3 regions of the Candidatus Acetatifactor stercoripullorum genome follow, and region 3 is predicted to be linked to each of the others. Evidence: predicted binding sites of a transcription regulator. Region 3 holds the regulator's gene; each other region holds the start of a gene.
What was found. Region 3 encodes HrcA, which represses chaperone genes, less so after heat shock. Its sites were predicted from a motif close to TGTTAGCACTCNNNNNNNNNGAGTGCTAACA; they were not measured.
Positions count from the first base shown of each region.

Region 1 (5,591 bases), on a different contig from region 3:
CGGACAACAGACGAGAGGCTGTGCCGGAATAACCTGATTCCCACCTTAAAGGATGCGGTTCCAGGAGATTTGTCCCTGGTATTTCCCCACCGTATCATGGTGGATATTGCGGAGATGATAGAGGCGCTGGATAAGGTCACCCCGGGGATTGCCAGCGATGAGACTCTGCTGTATGGAGTGGAGGTAAAATTTTATTCCAATAAGGTGGTAATCAACCAGGATTTTGAGACCAGCGTGAAGGGGCTTCGGGCCATTGGAGACGGCGCGGGGGTTACCAGAGGCCTGCAGCAGGCATCTGCCAACGGCATCAGCGTGGCAAGAAGCATCCTGAAACGCCAGGAAGCACAAAACAGGAAGCAGTGAGAAAAGTATGAAGCACAGAAAGAAAATCATGGCGGGCATTTTGGCGGCAGCTGTTTTAGCTGCAGCCCTGACGGCCTGCAATACGGGGGAGGGCGGCACAAAAGTAGTATTTACCACAGGATTTGGAAGGGACGAGGTTTTCCGCATTGGGGGGGAATCCTGCTCAAAGGCGGAGCTTATGGTATATCTTGCCAATACCCAGAACCAATATGAAGAGGTGTATGGATCACAGGTGTGGGAGATTGAGCGGGACGGCGTTACTTTGGAAGAAAATGTGAAGGAGACGGTGCTCGCCAAGCTGGCGCAGATCAAGACTATGTGTCTTTTGGCCGCTGAGAAAGGCGTGGAGCTTGACCAGGGAGAGGAGGAGAAGATCGTCCAGGCGGCGGAGAAGTATTTTGGTTCCTTGAGTGAGACGGAACAAAGGGCCCTGGAAGTGGATCTGGAGACCATAGAAAACCTCTACAGAGAATATGCGCTGGCACAAAAGGTATATCAGGAAATTATCCGTGACATCAATCCGGAGATCAGCGACGACGAGGCCAGAACCATCACGGTACAGCATATTTTGATCCGAACCAGCAAAACAGACAGCCAGGGGAACACGGCAGCCTATTCTCAGGAGGAAAAGCAGGCGGCCTACGAAGAGATTTCGCAGATACGCCAAATGGCTCTTGCGGAGGGACAGGATTTCGCGGAGCTGGCATCCCGGTACAGCCAGGATAGCACCATCACTTATTCCTTCGGAAAGGGAGAGATGGAGGAAGCCTTTGAAACGGCCGCCTTTGGTCTTGAGACAGGGGAGATCAGCCAGATCGTGGAAAGCAGCAGCGGCTATCATATTATTAAATGTCTGAGCACCTTCGACAGGGAGGAAACGGACGCCAATAAGCTTAAAATTGTGGAGGAGCGGCGAAGGGAGGCCTTTGGGCAGGAGTATGATGCCTTTGTGGAAACTCTGGCCAGAAGTCTGAACGAAAAGCTGTGGGATGAGATTACTCTGATTCATGACGAGGAGGTTATTACTTCGGATTTTTTTGAGGTTTACGCCGAATATTTTCCGGAATAGCCCCTTCAGGCAGATATTTAGAAAAATTTTATATTTCCGCAAAGTCCCGGATTTAAGGGATTTTTTTGAAATTATTAGCACTCGTTTTAAATGAGTGCTAATTTTTTCTTGACTTTTGTTTCGTGCAGAATTAAACTTACATTTAGTAAGAGAAAAGGATGTGGTGACAATGTCAGTAAAGAGTGGAAATTTATCAATTAACAGCGAGAATATTTTTCCTATTATTAAAAAATGGCTGTACTCGGACCATGATATTTTTTACAGAGAGCTGATCTCTAACGGCTGCGATGCTGTGGTGAAGCTCAAAAAGCTGGAAATGATGGGGGAGTGTTCTCTGCCGGAGGATTATAAGGCCAGAATTGACGTGGTTGTGGACCCTGAGAAAAAGACCATCACCGTTTCAGATAACGGACTGGGCATGACCGCCGAAGAGGTGGAGGAGTATATCAACCAGATTGCCTTTTCCGGCGCTACGGATTTCATTGAAAAATATAAAGATAAGAGCAATGCGGACCAGATCATCGGACATTTCGGCCTGGGATTCTATTCTGCCTTTATGGTGGCGGACGAGGTGCATATTGACTCTCTCTCCTACAAGGAGGGGGCAAAGCCTGTGCACTGGGAGTGCGACGGAGGCACGGAATTTTCAATGACGGAGGGCGAGGACGCGGGAAGGACAACCCCCGGCACTACGATCACCCTGTTTGTCAACGAGGACTGTCTTGAGTTTTGTAATGAATACAAGGCCCGGGAGGTAGTGAAGAAATACTGCTCCTTTATGCCGACGGAAATTTATTTGTCCAAGGCGGATACCAAGGAGACCCAGATCATCCGGGAGGATGAGAAGCTTGCGGATGATGTGGTGCTTGAGGTGATCGAGCCGGAAAAGAAGGAATCCGCAAAGGAGGAGAAGGATTCACAGGAAGCAGAGGATGCCAAGAAAGAGGATGGGGCAGAGGAAGAAAAGCCCGAGCCCAGAAAGCTGAAGATTAAAAAGCGTCCCGAGCTGATGAATGAGACAACACCGCTGTGGACCAAGCACCCCAACGACTGTACCAGAGAGGAATATCTGGAATTTTACAGGAAGGTATTCCAGGATTATAAGGAGCCTCTTTTCTGGATACATCTGAATATGGACTATCCTTTTAACCTGAAGGGTATTTTATACTTCCCCAAAATCAATATGGAGTATGAGTCCATAGAGGGAACCATTAAGCTGTACAACAATCAGGTGTTTATTGCAGATAACATCAAGGAAGTAATTCCCGAATTCTTACTGCTTTTAAAGGGTGTGATCGACTGTCCTGACCTGCCCCTGAACGTATCCAGAAGCGCGCTGCAAAATGACGGCTTTGTGAAGAAAATTTCCGAATATATCACCAAGAAGGTGGCAGACAAGCTGGCTGGCATGTGTAAGACCGAGAAAGAGGAGTATGACAAATACTGGGACGACATCAGCCCCTTTATCAAGTTTGGCTGCCTGAAAGATGATAAGTTCTGCGAAAGAATGAACGATTACATTCTCTTTAAGAACCTTGAGGGAAAATATCTGACACTGCCGGAATGCCTGGAAACCAAGCCCTTAGACGAGGAGAACGACGAAGGGAAAGCCGCCCAGGGCGAGGAAGCTGAAGCCGCAAAGGAAGCGGGAAGCGCCGTGGACGAAAACGGTCAGAAGGTAGAGGCCGAGATCGTGGAGGAGGAAAAGACCTCTGCAGGCCAGGAAGAAGCAGCGAAAGAAGAGGAGACCTCCAAGGAAAAGATTATCTATTATGTAACTGATGAACAGCAGCAGAGCCAGTATATCAATATGTTCAAGGCTGCAAAAATGGATGCCGTGATTTTGACCCACAATATTGACCAGCCCTTTATCTCTCAGCTGGAGGCCAAGAATGAGGGCATCAGATTCCGCCGTATTGATGCGGATGTAAGCGACACCATGAAGGCAAAAACCTCCAAGAAGGCTGAAAAGGAGCTGGAGGAGCAGGCCAAGACGCTGGGCGAGCTGATGAAGAAGGCGCTCAAAAACGACAAGCTGGTGGTTAAGGTAGAGAAGCTTAAGGACAAAAAGGTTTCCTCTCTGCTCACCTTGTCGGAGGAAAGCAGACGGATGCAGGATATGATGAAGATGTATTCCATGCCCGGCATGGATATGGGGGCCTTTGGCACAGAGGGAGAGACCTTGATCTTAAATGCAAATCATCCGCTGGTGAAATATGTGACGGAGCATCAGGATGGAGAGAATGTGGAAATGATCTGCGAACAGCTCTATGATCTGGCAAAGCTCCAGCAGTCACCCTTAAAGCCCGAGGAGATGACGAGATTTGTTGCGCGCAGCAATGAGATCATGATGCTGCTGGCAAAATAAAGAAGACAGATGTTTGAATATATTTAACAATTTGGAGCCGTCTCAGGAAGCGCAGGCAAGGAGGCGGCTCCAAAATTTATGTATTGTAAAATATGCCTGAAAAAGTGCAGATTGTTCCAGCGTTTACATTTTAAGACCTGTTTTTGTTAAAATCAGAAAGATGAGACAGCGGAAACGGAGAGGTATAAAATGTATCTGTTTAAATATGGGAAACGTCTGCAGAATGTGATGATTTTGGCGGGGGCTGCAGTTGTGGTTTTGCTGGCCGTCTTTGCGGCAGCTCTTTTTGATACGAGGTTACAGGGCAATGACGCAGGCGCCGCAAAACGGCTGGAGAATGGATGGATTTATGAAAGCGAAGGGGAGTGGCGGCTGCTTCCCCAGCTGCCCTGTACGCTTGCCTGGGAGGGAGAAAGTCTGGTTTTGCGGCGGGAGCTTGCAAATGTGGATGTGCCTGAGGAATACTGCTTTGTATTCCAGACAAGGTATTCTTCTATCCGCGTCTGGGCCGGAGAACGGCTGATTTATGAGGCGGCCGGAGGAAAAGAGCATGCCCTTGGCAGTATGTGGCATTTTATCCCTGTGGCGGATATGCAGGGAGAAAAGCAGATAACAGTGGAATTTCGAAGATACGCAACGGAGCGGGAATGGGAGCTGAAAAGCGTAATGCTCGATCATCCGGCTGCCGCATTGTATGAGATTCTTCTAAGCTATATGCCCCAGATTCTGTTTGGGATGTTTTGCTTCATGCTTGCGGGCCTGCTGCTGGTCTTTTCTCTGATTACGGCGTATAGAAAAAGAAGCATGGCCGTGCCGCAGATATCTCTTGCCTTTTTTATGCTGCTGTCGGGACTTTGGATCCTTCTGGATACCAAGGTTACCACGCTGTGGGGCGGAAACTATGCAATATCCTATTTTCTGAGCTATGCGGCTTTTTATCTGATGTGCGTGCCCTTTTTGGTTTTTGTCAGATCCATGGTCAAAAGTGAGAACCGGCTGTTGGGCATACTGATCTGGATTTTTATCGCCAATGCCGGGGTCTGCTTTGTGCTGCATATGACAGGCCTGGCGCAGCTTAACGATACGGTGCCTGCAGTACATATTCTGATAATTCTGGCCATGATTGTATCCACAGCTGAATTCTGGAGCAGTATTGTCAGAAAGCGCAGGCAGCGTATGAGCTTTACCTTTGCGGGGATGCTGGCGGTGTATTTCTTCGGACTGCTTTCACTGGCGTTTTCTTCTTTTTGGAAGGAGAGAGATGATTTCAGCTTTTACCGCAGCCTGGCCATGAGGGATGATATGACCGGGCTGGGAAACAGAAATGCTTTTCAGCTGTGCCAGAGCTATCTGGCCGGGCAGGCGCCCGGGAGGCTTGACGTTTTGCTGTTTGACGTGGATAACCTAAAGCGCACCAATGACCTTTTAGGACATCACACAGGGGATATGCTTTTGCAGACCATGGCAAAGGGCATCTACGCCGTTTTTTCATCAATGGGAGAATGCTTCCGGATCGGCGGAGACGAGTTCTGCGTCGTTATTGTGGAAAAAACGGCGTCCAGGGTTTCGGAAGCTGTGGAAGTCTTTGAAAAAGAGGCAAAAAGACTTCTCAGATATTTCCCCGAATATGCCAATGTCTCCTACGGACACGCACTGTGGGAGAATACCGCAGAAGAAAAGCTTACGCCTGAACGCCTTGCGCTGCTGATAGAGGAGGCTGACCGGAATATGTATCAGATGAAGCACACCCACAGGGAATAGGGAGCTTAAAGCTTCAGGCTTCTGTACCGA
Region 1 covers NZ_CALWMU010000041.1:11,351-16,941, forward strand. Annotated here, with positions in the region: gene SHK35_RS11560 (FAD-dependent oxidoreductase) at 1-363, shown strand, start outside; gene SHK35_RS11565 (peptidylprolyl isomerase) at 371-1,432, shown strand; gene htpG (molecular chaperone HtpG) at 1,602-3,800, shown strand; gene SHK35_RS11575 (diguanylate cyclase domain-containing protein) at 3,990-5,561, shown strand; gene SHK35_RS11580 (ABC-ATPase domain-containing protein) at 5,567-5,591, opposite strand, start outside.
Region 1: a site for HrcA is predicted at 1,505-1,535, ahead of htpG (molecular chaperone HtpG). Genes of this name have one in related genera too.

Region 2 (5,591 bases), on a different contig from region 3:
CAGTTTTCCAGCATTCCTACCTGCATCCATTCCTTTCCGTCATAGCTGTAGTAGAAGGTTCTGGTAAGCTTTTCCACCACTACCTTTAAGAACACCGGGCCCTCCTGCACATCCTCGATCTCAGCCACAAGCTCTTCCCCGTGATTTCGGTTGATCACAAGCTGTATCTTTCGTCCCTCCTCATAGCAGACCGCACACCTTGCATAGGTAGCCGTGCTGTAATAGCAGGTCAGCCCCGCCTGCTCCCCGTTTTTATCGGGATAAAACTCCACCTTGGTTTCCGCCTCATAGGAAAGCTCCTGCTCTCTGCGCAGCAGCGTGTTTTTCGCCCGGATTTCGTTGAGCTGTCCGTCCCTGGTCCAAATCCGAAACCATCCCGGCCTCTCTGTCAAAGACCATGAGCCGTTGTCAGGGTTTCTCACAAATTCCCATTCCAGATTCAGCTTTGTATCGTTAAAGTCATCAAACAGATTTCTCTCAAACACACACTCCGGCAGATCCGGCGCCTCCTGCTCTGTGCTGGGGCCTTTCCCCTCATTTATGGTAAACCATCCATCTTTCGTCCACTGTACCGGATCCATTGCAGACTCTCTTCCCACAGTGGTATAGTTGCCTGAGTTTGGCCGCCCGCAAAGATAATAGCACCACCATTTCCCGTTTTGATCCTGGACAAGCTTGCCGTGTCCCGCCCTTTGTATGGGCGCCTTAGGGTCCTTCTGGCGCATCACAGGATTATACGGGGAGCATTCATAGGAGCCGAACAGTTCTCTGCTTCTTCCCACATTGATGCCATGGCCATAGCCTGTGCCTCCTTCCGCAACAATGGCGTAATACCAGCCATCCTTTTTCATAATATGGGGGCCTTCCGAGCAGCGCTCCCCTGTGCCCTCCCATGCAGTACGGGCCGGTCCCGTCACCTTAAGGCCATCCTCACTTAAAGGCACCGCCTGGGCTGCTTTGGCTATGATCATATATTTGCTGCCGTCATCGTCCACAAACAAAGAAGGATCAATATCATCCACCTCAAGACAAACCGGCTTGCTGTAAGGCCCTTCCGGTCTGTCAGACACCATCACCAGCTGTCTGCGCATTACATTATTCTCTCTTTTTCCGTCCGCATTGAGACGCAGCGTGGCGTAAATATAAAATTTCCCGTCCACATATTCTATATCAGGCGCCCAAATTCCATGGGAATCCTTAATATCGCTGATATCCAGCCATTCCGGATTGGTTATGGCATGGCCGATAATATGCCAGTGCACCATATCTCTGGAATGAGAGATGGGAATTGCGGGAAAATACTGAAAGCTGGAGTTTACCATGTAATAATCATCGCCCACCCTGATTACGGAAGGGTCTGGGAAAAAGCCCCTCTGCACCGGATTGTGATACCTTCTTTTTTCGCTCATTTCAACCTCTTTCCTGCACCATTTTTCGATGCCGCATATTTCAGTTTTATTTTAGCTCCACATCTTTGTCCTGTCGTGTCAAAACGGCGCATCTTTATGCCAATTATTGTCCCCATTTTCCGCAAGCAAAAAAGCGTGCCCCACGGGGAGCTTTCTCCCCATGCAGCACGCTCTTGGCGCATCGCGCTATTTTTTGAGGAAACGGCTTACATCATGCCGCCCATTCCGCCTGCCCCGGCGGGCATTGCGGGAGTTTCCTCCTTGATATTTGCTACAACGCTCTCTGTGGTCAGCAGTGTGCTCGCAACACTGGTTGCATTCTGCAGTGCACTTCTGGTAACCTTTGCGGGATCCAGAATACCTGCCTTCACCATATCCACATACTCTTCCTTCAGGGCGTCAAATCCTACGCCTGCCTCGGACTCCTTTACTCTGTTGATAATCACGCTGCCTTCCAGGCCTGCGTTTGCTACGATATGATACAGAGGTGCCTCCAGGGCCTTCAGCACAATACCTGCGCCTGTCTTTTCGTCACCTTCCAGGGTAGCCGCAAGCTTCTCAACCTCTTTGGAAGCGTGAATATATGCAGAACCGCCGCCGCAGATAATACCTTCCTCCACTGCTGCTCTGGTTGCTGCCAGGGCATCCTCCAGACGAAGCTTTGCCTCCTTCATCTCGGTTTCCGTAGCCGCGCCCACACGAATCACTGCAACGCCGCCTGCCAGCTTCGCCAGTCTCTCCTGAAGCTTTTCTCTATCAAAGTCAGAGGTAGTCTCCTCGATCTGATTCTTAATCTGTGCAATTCTTGACTGAATGGCAGATTTTTCACCCTCGCCGTCTACGATCACAGTATTTTCCTTCTGAACCTTTACGGATTTTGCACGGCCCAGCATATCCATGGTGGTGTCCTTCAGCTCATAACCAAGCTCGGAGCTGATCACCTTGCCGCCAGTCAAAATTGCGATATCCTCAAGCATTGCCTTTCTTCTGTCGCCATAACCAGGCGCCTTAACTGCAACTACATTGAAGGTTCCGCGCAGCTTGTTGACGATCAGTGTGGTCAGTGCCTCGCCCTCTACATCCTCTGCAATGATAAGCAGCTTCGCGCCAGACTGCACGATCTGCTCAAGCAGAGGCAGAATCTCCTGAATATTGGAAATCTTCTTATCGGTGATGAGGATATAAGGATTATCTAAAACAGCCTCCATCTTATCCATATCCGTAGCCATGTATGCGGAAATATAGCCTCTGTCAAACTGCATGCCTTCCACCAGATCCAGCTCGGTCTGCATGGTCTTGGACTCCTCGATGGTGATTACGCCGTCTCCGCTTACCTTCTCCATTGCGTCAGCCACCAGCTGTCCTACCTCGTCGTCTCCTGCAGAGATTGCAGCTACTCTTGCAATGTGATTCTTGCCGTCCACCTTCTGGCTCATCTTGGCAATGGCCTCAACCGCGCATTCGGTAGCCTTCTTCATACCTTTTCTTAAGATAATGGGATTTGCGCCTGCAGCCAGATTCTTCATGCCTGCGTTTACCATAGCCTGTGCCAGAACCGTTGCCGTTGTGGTACCGTCTCCTGCCACATCATTGGTCTTGGTGGCAACCTCTTTTACAAGCTGCGCTCCCATATTCTCAAATGCGTCAGAAAGCTCGATCTCCTTTGCGATGGTAACACCGTCATTGGTAATCAGGGGTGAGCCGAAGGATTTGTCCAAAACTACATTTCTTCCCTTAGGTCCAAGAGTCACCCTTACAGTGTCAGCCAGCTGGTTTACGCCGGACTCCAATGCCTTACGTGCTTCCGCACCGTATTTTATTTCCTTTGCCATTTCAATACGCCTCCATGTTTTTATTCTTTATTTTCAAGTGCCCGTCATACCGCCTGCGGCACCGCAGGCTTTCGTCAATTTTGGTCAATTATTTACGATTGCCAGAATATCACTTTGTCTGACGATAATATATTCTTCTTCGCCAAGCTTAACTTCATTTCCTGCATATTTGGAATAAATGACCTGATCGCCTGTCTTTACTTCCATTTTTACTTCCTTGCCGTCTACAACGCCGCCGGGACCTACTGCAATCACCTCAGCCTGCTGGGGTTTTTCCTTGCTCTGTCCGGGAAGCACAATGCCGGACTGGGTCATCTCCTCTGCTTCTAATTGTTTTAATACCACTCTGTCACCTAAAGGTACTAGCTTCATTATAATTGCCTCCTTTTGATACTGCCATTTTCATTTGTTAGCACTCATTAGTTTTGAGTGCTAATCACTAAACCATATATTAATTTTATATGTATGTCTTTGCAAACGTATTCTGACCGATTGTAAATCATTTATCTCTTTTTTTCTTTATTATACTCTCTTATTCTTTTGTTTTCTTATTTTGTCCCTGTAAATCAGATTTAATACTTTTTTTCTTTTTTGTTTCTACTCTTTTTAGCCAAAAGGCCGCCCGCAGTTTCCCGCGGACGGCATTCTCTTTCAAAATCAGCACTTAATTTCCAGATATCCCAGCAGCTTGCTCATATCGTATTCCTCAAGCACTCCCAGATTAGAATCATAATATTTGCCATCGTAGTGTACCAGGTAATGGCAGAAGCGTCCCATTTTTTCCATCATAATGCAGCACTTAGGCAGCACTGCATCCTTGCCCTCGGTGTACACAATGATGTCATTGTGATCAATTCCATAATAATTCAGTGCAGAAATCACGCGGCCCATGGTTGCCTGCCACTCTCTGCAGTCCATTACACTGATTACCTCGGCTATGGTAACGCCAGCCAGCATGGCTACGCAGGCCTGACCGCAAAGACCGTCCTCAGGCTGGATGATCACCTGCATGCTGTCAATCTTGCGTATGGGATGGTCAAAGCTGTAGGGACTGTTCTGATCCATGCGGATCAGGGAGCCGTTTACATGAAGCAGTATTTTGTGGGGCACGCCCAGCTCCACGCTTACCGCATCCTCATCCTCTATGTGAATCTCATAATTACCCTTTTCCTTGGGAAGCAGTTCGCAGTCAATGATTTTATTGTCCAGAACCACATCTCCCTTGATCACGTCCCGCTGCTTGCATACCTCCCACACATTAAAGGGAATCTGAATCATATATCCCTTTTCTTTTTTTTCAATTTTAGATTCAAAAAAATATCTCATGCTGCCTCCAATCCGATGCCTGTGCATCCATTACCTTCCCGTGCCATCTTGCACACGCCTTGTTTTTCCATTGTAGCAAATTCTACAATCCTTGAAAACCTCTTTTGTACAAGTACTGAAAAAAAAACATACCGTCAAAAAAGTATCAATATCCGCAATTACTTACTTATTCTCTTCGCCTTGGAGGGAGAGATGCCGTAACGCTTTTTAAACAGCTTGCTGAAGTGGTAAGCGTCCTCATAGCCCACGGAAGCGGCCACCTCCTGAATGCTGGCGCTTTCTCCCGCCTCCAGAAGCTCCCTTGCCTTTTCCAGCCGGATATTGATCAAATGGCGGATGGGGGTGTCCCCTGTCTCGCTTTTAAAAATCTTGGAAATATAAAAGGGACTTAAATACATATTTTCCGCAATGTGATCCAGGGAAATTTTTTCATTGTAGTGATCATCAAAATAATTGATGATCTGCTCTACCACATATTTCTTATTCACAGATTCAAAGGCATATCCCCCCGGTGCCTCCACGGGAGTGCACTGCTCCCTGATCACCAAAAGCAGCATCTGCACCAGATAGGATTTCAACATAAAGTATCTTCCCTGACGGCACACCGCATTTTCCGCCTCCATGGAGGCGCAGATCCGAAACAGCTTCTGGCGAAGCTCCCCAGTGGTGTGAATGATATATTCCCCCTCCGGCGCAGGAAAGTAATTCCGCGGCATATCCTTGATCTGAATGTCGGAAAAGCCCACGAAAAATTCCGTGGTGGGAAGCGCGCTTTCCCCATCCAAAAGGGCCTGGTGCCTGACGCCCGGATTCAAAATCAAAACATCCCCCTCCCCGACAGAATAAAGCCTTCCCTCTATCCGGTATTTTCCGCTGCCGGACAGCACAAAGGCCAGCTCAGGAAAATCATGGCTGTGATATTGGTCGTCTCCCTTGTTTCTGGTTCCCTTCCAGGTAAACAAAAAGGTGGGGTTCATTTCTTCAATCACGATGTCTTTTTTCTGCGCTGTCATTTCTCCTTCCG
Region 2 covers NZ_CALWMU010000001.1:94,382-99,972, reverse strand. Annotated here, with positions in the region: gene SHK35_RS00485 (glycoside hydrolase family 43 protein) at 1-1,409, opposite strand, end outside; gene groL (chaperonin GroEL) at 1,616-3,241, opposite strand; gene SHK35_RS00475 (co-chaperone GroES) at 3,326-3,613, opposite strand; gene SHK35_RS00470 (DUF1905 domain-containing protein) at 3,899-4,567, opposite strand; gene SHK35_RS00465 (AraC family transcriptional regulator) at 4,726-5,580, opposite strand.
Region 2: a site for HrcA is predicted at 3,649-3,679, ahead of SHK35_RS00475 (co-chaperone GroES). Genes of this name have one in related genera too.

Region 3 (5,591 bases):
GAACCAGGCCGGCAGTGGCAACACCGCTGGCAGCAGGATCCTTTTTCCCAAGAGCGCCTAAAATAATGCCGATAATTGCCATGATGGCCCCCAGCCATCCAAGAGAACCGGCTGAAAAAAGACCGATTATAACGGCCAGAATACCTAAAACCAATGAAGCGATTCCCATCACTTTCTCCTCCCTATCCTTGTTAAATTGATGATTTGCATAAATTTTATAATAGGGAGGCATATTTTGTCAATGCTTGCCGTAAGGCTGCAGGAATAATGGGTAATGAAGCTGCAAAAACAGCGGCCATAGCATGCTGGCCGCTGTCTGAAACAATTCCCCTTCACAGACCTATGATATTGCGCGGCTACAGGATTGTAAAGGAAAATCCGTCGACAAATAGTGACAATTTTCTGATATTTTGCGCTATTTTGAAGAAATAAAGACATGAAAGCCCCGAAAACCGTAGTTTCCGCATTCAGGCAGTTGACAATTTTTCGTGAAAGTAATAAACTAATCACAGCAAGTAAAACCTATCTTGCGGCAAGTTGAAATAACTTGTGAGGAGTCTGAAAACAATTGTCTATCTGTGAAAGAAGGGAGATATCGCTATGGCAGTGACCAAGAAGACAGTAACCCCTGCGGCGGCAAAGGAAGCAGCTGCGAAGACGGAAGAGATTAAGGCAGAAACAAAAAAGACGGAAGCATCAACAGCGGTTAAGGCAGAAGCAGTAAAGAAAGCAGTAAAAACGGAGGCAGCCAAGGCAGAGCCTGAGAAAAAGGAGCCTGTGAAGAAGACTGCGGTAAAAAAGACTGCAGTAAGAAAGACGGCAGCTAAGAAGGAGCCCGCAAAGAAGGCAGAGCTTAAGAGCGCAGTTCATGTGCAGTTTGAGGGTAAGTCCTATTCCCAGGAGGATCTGCTCCAGATTGCCAAGGACGTATGGAAATACGACCTGAAGCAGAAGGCAGGGGATTTGACCAGCGTAGAGCTTTATGTGAAGCCCGAGGAGAGCATGGTTTACTATGTAATGAACGGCGATCATACGGGAAGCTTCTATATTTAATCTACATACTTATTTTAAAGGAAGAAAAGCATTGGTTTTCCTGCAGGGGAAAGGCAGTGCTTTTTTGATGCTTTAGATTTATTTTATAATTATTTTCGCTAAAAGTTGTTGACAACATATAGTCTTAGTGATATTTTAGGTTAAGAGGATGTTAGCACTCCTCCTTGTCGAGTGCTAACAACTGGTAAAAAGTTTGAAAGCACCTTTCAAATAATGAATGGATGTCCGTTTTAGCGGACGAGGAGGATAGGAATGCAGTTAGATGAGAGAAAGACAAAAATCCTGCAGGCCATTATCCGTAATTATCTTGAGACAGGAGAACCGGTGGGCAGCAGAACCATTTCAAAGGACACCGACCTGAATCTAAGCTCCGCAACCATCCGGAACGAAATGGCGGATTTGGAGGAAATGGGATATATTCTCCAGCCGCACACTTCGGCGGGCAGGATACCTTCCGACAAAGGCTACCGTTTTTATGTGGATACCATGATGGCCGAGAAGGAGCGCGAGGTGGTGGAGATGAAGGATATGCTGGTGGAAAGGCAGGACAAAATGGAAACCCTGCTTAAGCAGGTGGCTAAGGTTCTGGCCCAGAACACACAGTATGCAACTATGATATCCGCCCCTTCCACCCATCGCAACAAGGTGAAATTTGTGCAGCTGTCCCGGGTGGATGCCGCTCATATTCTAGCGGTGATCGTGGTGGAGGGAAATGTGATAAAAAACAATATTCTTTCCGTGGATCAGGAGCTGGACGATGAGACGCTGCTGAAATTAAATATTTTGCTGAACACCCATCTGAATGGGTTGTCCATAGATGAAATCAATCTGGGAATGATTTCAGACATGAAGCAGCAGGCGGGAATCCACAGCTTTCTGGTAAGCAGCGTGATTGACGCTGTGGCCGAGGCCATCAGAGCGGAGGAAGACCTGGAGATTTACACAAGCGGTACCAATAATATTTTCCGTTACCCGGAGCTGGCTGATCAGGAGAGAGCCAGTGAGCTGATTAATACCTTTGAGGAAAAAAAGCAGCTGGGGAATTTGGTTATGGATACCCTGGCGGATGAGGAAAACACAGGCATTCAGGTGTATATCGGAAACGAGACACCGGTAAAGAGCATGAAGGACTGCAGCGTGGTCACCGCAACCTATGAAATAGGAGAGGGAATGCGGGGAACCATAGGAATCATAGGTCCCAAGCGGATGGATTACGATAAGGTGATCCGCACACTCAGAACCATACAGAGCCAGTTGGATGACTTATATAAAAAGTAGAGAAAATGCGGGATAAAGCGCAGAAAGGATAGGTAGAAATGGCAGAGCAGGAAAAGGAAAGGCTGGAGGAGGAAAAAGAGCCTGAAGATGTCTGCGGGGAACCAAACCCGGCAGATGGTGTGCAGGACGATTCTCCTCAGAATGATAATTCCGGGGGAGGAAATTCCCTGGATGATGATTCCCATGAGTCCAATCCGGATGAGGAGGAGACGGATCGGGAAGAGGAGGCAGAGGATACCGCTTCGCGGGCCGGAGACGGCTCCATGACCTGGGCGGAGAAGAAGGCTGCCAAAAAACAGGCAAAGCAGGAGAAAAAAGCGGACGCCTACAAGGAAAAGATAGATCAGCTGGAGGACCGGGTCAAACGTCAGATGGCGGAGTTTGAAAATTTCCGCAAGAGGACCGAAAGAGAGAAGCAGGCTATGTTTGAAACAGGAGCAAAAAGCGTCATCGAGAAGATTCTTCCAGTTGTGGATAATTTTGAGAGAGGCCTGGCGACGGTGCCGGAGGAAAAAAGGGAGGACCCCTTTGTGGACGGCATGAACCGTGTTTACAAGCAGCTGCTCACAGAGCTTGACAATCTGGGCGTTAAGCCCATTGAGGCGGTGGGGTGTGAGTTTGACCCCAATCTGCACAATGCCGTGATGCAGGTGGAGAGTGAGGAGTATGAATCCGGTGTGATCGCACAGGAGCTTCAAAAGGGTTATACCTACCGGGATACGGTGGTTAGACATAGTATGGTTGCAGTTGTAGAATAATATAATTTTAGATTTAGAATAAGCAGGAGGGCTTAGATATGAGCAAGATTATTGGTATTGACTTAGGAACGACCAACAGCTGTGTGGCTGTTATGGAAGGTGGAAAACCCACCGTTATCGCAAACGCAGAGGGCGCAAGAACCACACCGTCCGTAGTGGCGTTTACCAAGACAGGAGAGAGACTGGTAGGTGAGCCTGCAAAGCGTCAGGCCGTGACCAATGCGGAAAAGACTATTTCTTCCATCAAGAGAGATATGGGTACTGACAATGGGCGCACCATTGACGGTAAGAAATATTCTCCTCAGCAGATTTCCGCAATGATTCTTCAAAAGCTGAAGGCGGATGCTGAGAGCTATCTGGGCGAGAAGGTAACAGAAGCTGTTATTACCGTTCCCGCATATTTCAATGACGCACAGCGTCAGGCTACCAAGGATGCAGGAAAGATTGCAGGCCTGGACGTAAAGCGTATTATCAACGAGCCTACGGCAGCTGCCTTGGCTTACGGCCTGGACAATGAGAAGGAACAAAAGATCATGGTATACGACCTGGGCGGCGGTACCTTTGATGTATCCATTATCGAGATCGGCGACGGCGTCATTGAGGTTTTGGCTACCAATGGTGATACCCATCTGGGCGGCGATGATTTTGACAACAAGATCATCCAGTGGATGATTTCCGAATTTAAGAAGGCTGAGGGTGTAGACCTGTCCGGCGATAAGATGGCAATGCAGAGACTGAAGGAAGCTGCCGAAAAGGCGAAGAAAGAGCTTTCCAGTGCAATGACCACAAACATTAACCTGCCCTTCATCACGGCTACCGCTGAGGGACCCAAGCACTTTGACATGAATTTGAGCCGTGCACAGTTTGATGAGCTGACCAGAGATCTGGTTGATAAGACGGCGGTTCCTGTGCAGAATGCTATGAAGGATGCGGGCTTAACCAACGCAGACCTGGGCCAGGTGCTTTTGGTGGGCGGCTCCACACGTATCCCTGCAGTGCAGGATAAGGTAAGACAGCTGACCGGCAAAGAACCCAGCAAGTCCTTGAATCCTGACGAGTGCGTGGCAATCGGCGCATCCATCCAGGGCGGCAAGCTGGCAGGCGATGCAGGCGCAGGCGATATTCTGCTTTTGGATGTTACTCCTTTGTCCCTGTCCATCGAGACCATGGGCGGCGTGGCAACCAGGCTGATCGAGAGAAATACAACGATCCCCACCAAGAAGAGCCAGATTTTCTCCACGGCGGCAGATAATCAGACAGCAGTGGATATCAATGTAGTCCAGGGTGAGAGACAGTTTGCAAGGGATAATAAGTCCCTGGGACAGTTCCGTCTGGACGGCATCCCTCCCGCACCCAGAGGAATCCCTCAGATCGAGGTTACCTTTGATATCGATGCAAACGGCATCGTGAACGTATCCGCAAAGGACCTGGGCACTGGAAAAGAGCAGCACATTACCATTACGGCAGGCTCCAATATGTCCGATGCGGATATTGAGAGGGCGGTAAAGGAAGCTGCAGAGTTTGAGGCACAGGATAAGAAGAGAAAGGAAGCGGTTGAGGCGAGAAATGAAGCGGACTCCTTCGTATTCCAGACAGAGAAGGCATTAAACGAGGTGGGCGATAAGCTGAACGACAGCGATAAGACCCAGGTGCAGGCCGATCTGGAAGCCGTTAAGGCTATTCTGGAGAGAACGAAGGACCAGGAGATGAGCGACAGCGATGTGGATGAGCTGAAGGCTGCAAAGGAGAAGCTGACAAACAGCGCCCAGTCCCTGTTTACAAAGATGTATGAGAATATGCAGCAGGCTCAGGGCGGCGCAGCAGGACCGGATATGAGCGGCACAGCAGGCGCAGAAAGCACATCCGCTCCTGAGGATGATGTAATTGATGGAGATTTCAGAGAGGTATAAATCCTCATAAAGTCTCCGGCAGCGCAAAAAGGCGCTTGATTCTAGACTTGATTATCGTAATAAAGTGTGTTAAATTATATAAGTGTGTTTTGAAACTGGCGGGCACAGGGCATAGCGGTCACAGGACCGCAGATGTCCTGTGCAAGCCGCATTTTATATGAGGTGTGATTATGGCAGAACAGAAGCGGGATTATTATGAGGTTCTGGGCGTAGATAAAAACGCGGACGAAGCGGCGATAAAAAAAGCATATCGTGTTCTTGCAAAGAAATATCATCCTGACATGAATCCTGGAGATAAAGAGGCTGAAAAAAAGTTTAAGGAGGCCTCTGAGGCATATGCGGTTTTGAGTGATCCTGAGAAAAGACGCCAGTACGACCAGTTTGGCCATGCCGCGTTTGACGGCGGCGCCGGCGGAGCCGGAGGCTTTGATTTCAGCGGTACTGACTTTAGTGATATATTCAGCGATATTTTTGGCGATTTCTTTGGCGGAGGGCGTTCCAGCAGAACGCGCAGCAACGGCCCTATGAAGGGAGCGAACCTGCGTACCAGCGTCCGCATCACCTTTGAGGAGGCGGTGTTTGGATGCAAAAA
Region 3 covers NZ_CALWMU010000015.1:27,958-33,548, reverse strand. Annotated here, with positions in the region: gene SHK35_RS06230 (hypothetical protein) at 1-169, opposite strand, end outside; gene SHK35_RS06225 (DUF6465 family protein) at 601-1,053, shown strand; gene hrcA (heat-inducible transcriptional repressor HrcA) at 1,306-2,331, shown strand; gene grpE (nucleotide exchange factor GrpE) at 2,370-3,089, shown strand; gene dnaK (molecular chaperone DnaK) at 3,128-4,999, shown strand; gene dnaJ (molecular chaperone DnaJ) at 5,170-5,591, shown strand, end outside.